DNA from 2 places in the Promicromonospora sp. Populi genome. Region 1 is predicted to be linked to the other one. Evidence: riboswitches for the same ligand, from Rfam matches in the RefSeq annotation. Region 1 holds a riboswitch; the other holds the start of a gene.
The links. Region 1 has a riboswitch for FMN ahead of pnuC (nicotinamide riboside transporter PnuC). Riboswitches for the same ligand answer to the same signal wherever they lie in the genome.
Positions count from the first base shown of each region.

Region 1 (3,777 bases):
GGCGCGGCCGTCCCGGACCGGTGCCCACAGCCGCGACCAGAAGCCTCCGGGAGTGTGCGCGGGAGCGTGCGGCGCGGGGATCGTGACCCCGGTCTGGGTGTTGATGCGGGAACGCTCGGCGGCGCCGAACCAGCGGGCGGCGATCAGGCAGCCGGCCAGGAGCGGCACCCCGATGCCGAGCGCCGGCACCAGGGCGGCCGACACCAGCACGAGGATCCACAGGACCAGCCCGCCCGTCAGGTGCCAGATCCACCCGACGGCCAGCGCAGCGAAGGCGCGTCCGGTCGCCGGGTCGTACGGCGCGCGGAGAAAACCCGCACCCGAGGTGAGCGCGGGTGCCACGCCGTCCTCGATGCTGCGGGGCCGGGGCGCCGTCGTCGGGCCGTCATCGCTGGTCATGGACACGACCCTAGGCGGGCAGGTGCCCCACGGAAATGAGGTGGCCCCACCGGACCGGGGTGGGGTTTCCCCCACCCCTGAGCGATCAGGCGAACGCGCTGGTGCCCGTGATCTCGCGACCGATGATCAGCGCCTGGACGCTCTCGGTGCCCTCGTAGGTGTGCAGGGCCTCGATGTCGGCGAAGTGCCGAGCCACGCGGTTCTCCAGCAGGATGCCGTTGCCCCCGAGCAGGTCGCGGGCGATCGCGGCGATCTCGCGCGCACCGCGCGTGCACGTGTACTTGGCGAGCGAGGCCTGGGGGCCGGTGAGCTTGTCCTGCTCGTCCAGGAGGGTCATCTGCTTCACCAGGAGCTGCAGCTGCGTCAGGATCGACAGCATCTTCGTCAGGCGCTCCTGCACCATCTGGCTCGCTGCGAGCGGCCGGCCGAACTGCACCCGCTGCTTGGAGTACGCGACGGCGGCCTCGTAGCAGGCGACGGCCTGGCCGACGGCCTCCCAGGCGACGCCGAGCCGGGTCGCGAACAGGACCCGGCCCGTGTCCTTGAAGGAGCGGGACTTCGGCAGGAGGTTCTCGGCCGGGACAAAGACGTCGGTCAGCACGATGTGCGCCTGGTGGATGGCGCGCAGCGAGATCTTGCCCTGGATGGTCGTCGCGGCGTAGCCGGGGGCATCCTGCGGCACGATGTAGCCGTGGACCGCGTTGTCGCCGCCGTCCCCGACGTGTCTGGCCCACACCACCGAGATGTCGCCCATCGAGCCGAAGCCGATCCACTTCTTCTCGCCGTTGATGACGTAGCCCTCGACGCCGTCGCGCGTCTCGCGTACCGCGGTGGTCTCCAGGCCCACGGAGTCCGAGCCGTGTGTGGGCTCGGTGAGCGCGAACGCACCGAGGATCTCGCCGCGGGCCATGGGCCCGGCGTACTTCTCGATCTGCTCGTCCGAGCCCAGCATCACGATCGAGCGCAGTGCGAGGCCGCCCTGCACGCCGCAGATGGTCGAGACCGAGGCATCACCGCGGGCCATCTCCATCGCGGCCAGGCCCTCGGCCAGCTTGGAGACCTTCGGGAAGCCGGGCACATCCACGCCGTCGCGCAGGAAGTCGAGCTCGGCCATGCGCTTGACCAGGTCCATGGGGACCTCGTACCGCTCCCAGTAGCCGTCGATCACGGGGAGAACCTCGTCCTGCACGAACTGGCGGACCGCGAGCTGGTGCGCTCGCGCGTCCTCAGGTACGTCGGCGAACGCGCCCGCGAAGTCGATGTCGAGCGGTTGGGTGAGGTCGTATGCGGGCGCCGTCACTCCTGGGGTCTGAGTCATGCATCCATGGTGCGCTGGTACCGGATATCAGGTCAAGCGAGACTAGGTCTCATTGCGCGACGGCGGCGGCGGGACCGGCGGAGGCGCGCTCGCGCCGGCTGATCCGCCACCACGCGAAGAACCCGAACAGCGTGAACGCCCCGTAGATCACGTACATCAGGGCGGTGGCCCAGTACCCGGCGGAGAACAGCAGGGGCACACCCACCAGGTCGACCGCCACCCAGATCAGCCAGAACTCGACCCAGCCCTTGGCCATGCCGTAGGTGGCGAGCACGGAGCCCATGAAGATCCAGGCGTCGGCCCACACCGGCTCGAACGAGCCCAGGGCGCGGAAGAGCGGGGTCAGGGCCAGCGTGCCGACGATCATCGCGACGACCAGACCCAGGCGAGCCCGCCACGACGCCCAGGTGGGGTGCACGGCCACCGTGCCGATGCCGCCCAGACGCTGGGTCTGCCGCCAGCGGTACCAGCCGTAGATCGAGACCGCGATGAACATGATCTGCCGGGCGGCCTGGCCCAGCATGTCGGCGCGCCCGGTCTCCCCGAACCACGAGCCCATGAAGACCGTGAAGAGCACGATGTTCCCGACAACGCCGACCGGCCACGCCCACACCTTGCGGCGCAGCCCGCCCAGCGCGGACGCCAGCCCGAACAGGTTGCCGATGACCTCGCGCCAGTAGATCTGCTGGTCGCCCAACAGGAACGTCGCCTCGTACGCCGCGCGGAACCAGTCCATGTCTCTGCCCTCTTTCGAAAGTCCGCACACGGGGACTCCGGGGTGAGGGCCGACGCGCCACGAGGGCGCCGACGACGGCGCTCCGCCGCGGCCCCGAGGGGTCGACGGCGCGCGCCGCACGTGCTTCCTCCCATCCGGACTTTAACCGTCGGTCCTGGAGTTTCACCAGGTCAACCGGGACTCTCCTACAAGGAGCGACCCGGGTCGCGGACTATCACCGCCGGCTCGGAATTTCACCGACCCCGGAGCACGTGTGCATCTGCTGCACATTTGTTTAGCGGAACCCAGGATGCCACGGCCTTGTTCCCGCGGGAAAGCTAGACGAGCGCGTCCCGGACGGCGCGAGCCACCTCGTCGGGCCCCGCCAGTCCCTCCACGACGGTGACGATCACGCGGCGGGAGGCAGGGGCGCCGTCGTCGGACAGCGGGTGGCCCGCCGTACCCAGGACCGCGGCGCGGCGCAGGTCGGCGAACGCCTCCTCAAGCTCCGGCCGCAGCTCGCGCGACGGCGTGCGCAGCCAGCGGCGCAGGATCGCGTTGTGCACCGCGACCACCGACGCCGCGAACGCGATCGACGCCGTGGACACCGACCGCTCCGGCGGCAGGGTGTCGCGCAGGTAGTGCGTGAACGCCCGCTCGTAGCGGTGCGTGGTGATCAGCTCCCGGTCCCGCAGGGCAGGGACCTGCTGCAGCAGGGCGTACCGGGCCAGCGAGGTGTCGCGCTGGCCCACGTGGTGGTCGAACACCATGCGTGCGGCGCGGCACACCTCGAGGTACGGGTCGATGTCGGGGTCCCAGGCGCGGCCGAGGTCGTGCCCGGACTCCTCGCTGGACCGGGCGTCGGGGCGGGTGGCGGCCAGCATGACCACCACCTCCTCGAGCAGCAGCTCGTGATCGGCGAAGACCACGTCCTCCTTCGAGCGGAACCGGCGGAAGAACGTGGCGCGACTGACCTGCGCGGCGTCGGCGATCTCCTCGACGGTGGTTCCCTCGTACCCCTGCCGGGTGAACAGGTCCACCGCAGCGTCTACTGCCTGCGCGTGCGTGTGGGTACGAACGGCGGTCATGCCAGGCAGGTTACCGCGTGCCCCCATGACCGCGTGAAGAGTCCTTGGGCGGAGCGTGGGGTTCACGATGCCAATTTTCCCGTGCGGAGATCTTGCCTGAGTGCAGCCTGCGCAGATATCGCACCTCGCGCACGGCCGTGAGCAGGCCGAGCACACCAGGCACCGCAGACCACGGATGACCGAGCACAACGCCCACGAGACACACCAGAAAGATCACCCCGCCGGCGACGACGGCGGCGAGACTTCCCCAGCGGATC
Region 1 is NZ_CP163528.1:3,297,377-3,301,153, reverse strand. Features, by position in the region: gene AB1046_RS14945 (sensor histidine kinase) at 1-399, opposite strand, end outside; gene AB1046_RS14940 (acyl-CoA dehydrogenase family protein) at 485-1,717, opposite strand; gene pnuC (nicotinamide riboside transporter PnuC) at 1,767-2,453, opposite strand; FMN riboswitch at 2,570-2,708, opposite strand; gene AB1046_RS14930 (helix-turn-helix domain-containing protein) at 2,771-3,520, opposite strand; gene AB1046_RS14925 (hypothetical protein) at 3,531-3,777, opposite strand, start outside.

Region 2 (3,777 bases), 2.4 Mb from region 1:
CCGCGCGGTGTGCGGGCATCGGCGCGCACAGGTACCCCGACGAGTGCCGCACCGTCCACGCCACCCACTCGGCCGTAGCAGTGCTCGCGGCCAGGACAACGTCGACCTCGTTCTCCCGGCCGGCGTCGTCGGCCACCAGGACGGGCCGGCGGCGAGCTCGGCGAACGCGCGCTCCACCAGATCCGTGTTGATCGCCCCCGGGTCTACCGAGCTATCGATGCGCACCGCACTCATCGGGCAACTCCCGTCGTCAGATCGCTCGCCGCAGCCGCCGCAGCCGTAGCGCCCTCGGCGTCCCTGCCGCTCGTCCCGGTCGTCGCCAGGAGCCGCTCCACGTACTTCGCGAGCACGTCCACCTCGACGTTGACGACGTCGCCCGGGACCAGCCGGCCCAGCGTCGTCGCGGCGAGCGTGGTCGGGATGAGCGACACGCCAAAGCCGTCGTCCGACACCCAGGTCACGGTGAGCGAGACCCCCGCCAGCGCGATGGAGCCCTTCTCCGCGACGTACCGGGTCAGGGCGGCGGGCGCGGAGAACTCGAGATCGTCCCAGCGCGGTCCAGGCGTGCGGCCCACCAGCGTCGCGACGCCGTCGACGTGCCCCTGGACCACGTGCCCGCCGAGCCGGCCGTTCGCCGGAAGGGCGCGCTCCAGGTTGACCGCCGCGCCCGGCACGAGGGCACCGAGCGAGGTGCGGCGCAGGGTCTCGGGCATCACCTCGGCCACGAACGCAGCGCCGCCGTCCCCGTCCCCGGGCAGCACCGCCGTGACTGTGAGGCAGACGCCGTCGACGGCAATCGAGTCGCCGGGGCGGGCGTCCGACGTCGCGAGCGGGCCCGCGACCGTCAGTACCGCGTCGGGCGCGGTCCCCGCCTCAAGGCCGGTGCCGGTGCCGCCAGGCCGGTCGAGCGCGACGACGGAGCCGAGCTCCTCAACGATTCCGGTGAACATCAGATCTCCTTCTGGTGTGACTGGTTGGTGCTGGTCGAACTGCTACTGGGCTGCTGCGGTACGGGCCGGTCGACGCCGGTCCGGCCCGCATCAGGCTGGTCCGTGCTCGCGCGGGCAAGCCCGGCGCGGCGTGCGATCAGGAGCACGTCGTCGCCCAGCCGGGTCACGTCCTGGGTGGCGAACCGAGCCGCCTCGCCGATGGTCGTGACGCCCAGGTCGCCGACGGCGGTGGCGCCCGCGCCGAGCAGCACCGGCGCGATGTACGCGTGGAGCTCGTCGACGGCGTCGGCGGCCAGCAGTGCGGTCGCCAGGGTCGGGCCGCCCTCCACGAGCACGTGTCGCACTTCTCGCTCGCCGAGCTCCCGCAGCACGACGTCGAGGTCACGCTCCGGCAGGTGCAACAGGGGTCCGCCGGGCCCGCGCAGGCGGGCGTCGTCGGGCACCGTGCGGCGGCCGAGCACCACCCGGAGCGGCTGGTGCTCGAAGAGGCCGCCGTCCGCCGTGCGCGCGGTCAGGGACGGGTCGTCGATCAGGGCGGTCCCCGAGCCGACGGCGATGGCGTCAACCTGGGCGCGGATCGTGTGGGCGTGGGCCCTGGCCTGAGGACCGGTGATCCAGCGGCTCGTGCCGTCGGCTGCCGCCACCCGGCCGTCGAGGCTGGTCGCGAGCTTCAGGGTCACATACGGGCGGCCGGTGCGGATCGCGTGCAGCCACGGCCGCAGCAGGTCTTCGCCCTCGTCGGCGAGCAGGCCGGTGGTCACCTCGATCCCGGCGGCCTGGAGCCGGTCCGCGCCGCCCGTCGCCAGCGGGTTCGGGTCGGGCACGGCCACGTGCACGACGGCGATGCCAGCCTCGATCAGGGCGTCGGCACACGGCCCAGTACGGCCGTGGTGGGCGCACGGTTCGAGCGTCACCACCGCCGTCGTGCCTCGCAGGTCGATGTCGCGCGAACGAGCGTCGGCCAGGGCCGCCGCCTCCGCGTGCGGCGTGCCCGCACCGCGATGGAAGCCCTCGGCGACCGTGCGTCCGTCGGAATCCAGGAGCACGCACCCGACGCGGGGGTTGGGCCCGTACGCGGGACCATGCGCGGCGAGGCTCAGCGCGCGGCGCATGGCGCTCTCAAGCGCGCGCGGTCCGGCGGGCGTGCCGGTGCGTGGTCCCGCGTACGCCGCAGCGCGGTCGTGCGATGCCTGGGTCATGCGGTCCTCCCCCGAGCTTCGGCGCTCCGGGGGTGGACGACGGGTGCACGGACGTGACCGTCACCGGCCCTGCCCGCGCATACGACGTCACGGCACCGCACGTCCAGGGGACGCACGGCGCCGCACGTGGCTCCTCCCATCCGGACTTTCACCGTCGGTCCTGGAGTTCCACCAGGTCAACCGGCCGTCCTTGCGGACGTACGGGTCGCGGACTATAACCGCCGGCTCGGAATTACACCGACCCCGGAGCACGTGTGTGCGTACTGCTGCTCGTCAGCATGCCATATGGCATGCGGGACGCCGACATGGCCTGCGTCACACCCTGCCTCACCCCGTGCGCCGAGCCGTTCCTCCCGTCCCGCGACCCGTCCCGCGACCCGTCCTGCGCCGTCGGATCAGCCACTCGGCGAAGGCCACGTTGATGACCCACGCACCATCCCGGTCGTGTAGGCCACGGTGCCCATACTGCCGACGATCACCGTGTACGGTCCGAGCAGCAGCGCCTGTGTCCCGGCGCCCATGGCCAGCGCGTAGGCCCGCATCATCCAGGCCGGGTGGTTCACGAAGTCGCGGCGCAGCGCCGCCCGCACACCCAGGGCTATCGACGCGGCCATGGCGGTGCCGACTACGTAGCGCGCCCCGTTGACGACCATGTTGTCGTGGGCCGGCAGGTCGTAGAACGCCGTCATCCAGAGGCCCGACAGTGCGACACCGAGGCCCGCCGGCGCGAGGACACGTCCGGCCAGCCGGTGCCAGCGCCGTCGGCGCAGGCTCGGTACGAACTGGAACGCGCCGAGCATGCTGTACGTCGTCACGCAGATGATGTGCACGACAACGGGCAGCGGCTGGGTCACGAAGCGCGCGTTGTCCGCGGTGACCACGGGATCGGAGGCCAGCTCGGTGAGCCGCACGGAGCCGGCAAGGGCCGGGACGGCCGCCAGGAGGAGGAGCCCCGCCGGTACGAGCCACTCGCGGCGGCCGGCGGGCTTGGTCATCAGCTGGGAAGTTGTCATGGGTCGAGCGTGCCCGGCGGCATGCGGGCTGGTCATGGGCCCGTGGACGGGAATCGTCCGGCCGAAAGTACGAGCTGTGCGACCGAGCCAGGTCAGGAGGGCCCGGTCCGCACGCGCCCGGTGTCGTAGGCCCAGAGCGCGACCTCGACGCGGTTGCGCGCGCCGACCTTCGTCATCAGGTTCGCGACGTGCGACTTGACCGTGCTCAGGGTGACGAACAGCTCGTGCGCGATCTCGGTGTTGGTCCGACCGCGCGCGACGGCCCGGAGCACCTCTTCCTCGCGCGCCGTCAACGGGTCGAGCGGCTGTGTGGGCGGCGCCGCCGGTCCGACGTCAGCGAAGGCCCTGAGCAGACGTGTCGTCACACTCGGCGCGATGAGGGCATCGCCGTTCGCGGCGGCGCGCACAGCCTGGGCCAGGAGTGCCGGCCCGGCGTCCTTCAGCAGGAACCCCCGTGCGCCCGCGCGCAGCGCCGCATAGACGTACTCGTCCAGGTCGAACGTCGTGATGACGACGACGGCGAGCGGGTCGGCGACCCCTGGGCCGGCCAGCATCCGGGTCGCCTCGATACCGTCGATGACGGGCATCCGGATGTCGAACAGGCAGACGTCGGGA
Region 2 is NZ_CP163528.1:932,330-936,106, reverse strand. Features, by position in the region: gene ribA (GTP cyclohydrolase II RibA) at 1-136, opposite strand, end outside; gene AB1046_RS04185 (riboflavin synthase) at 231-950, opposite strand; gene ribD (bifunctional diaminohydroxyphosphoribosylaminopyrimidine deaminase/5-amino-6-(5-phosphoribosylamino)uracil reductase RibD) at 950-2,062, opposite strand; FMN riboswitch at 2,273-2,404, opposite strand; gene AB1046_RS04175 (DUF2306 domain-containing protein) at 2,545-3,162, opposite strand; gene AB1046_RS04170 (response regulator) at 3,255-3,777, opposite strand, start outside.
Region 2: linked by a shared signal. The riboswitch ahead of ribD (bifunctional diaminohydroxyphosphoribosylaminopyrimidine deaminase/5-amino-6-(5-phosphoribosylamino)uracil reductase RibD) and the one ahead of pnuC (nicotinamide riboside transporter PnuC) in region 1 are both predicted to bind FMN.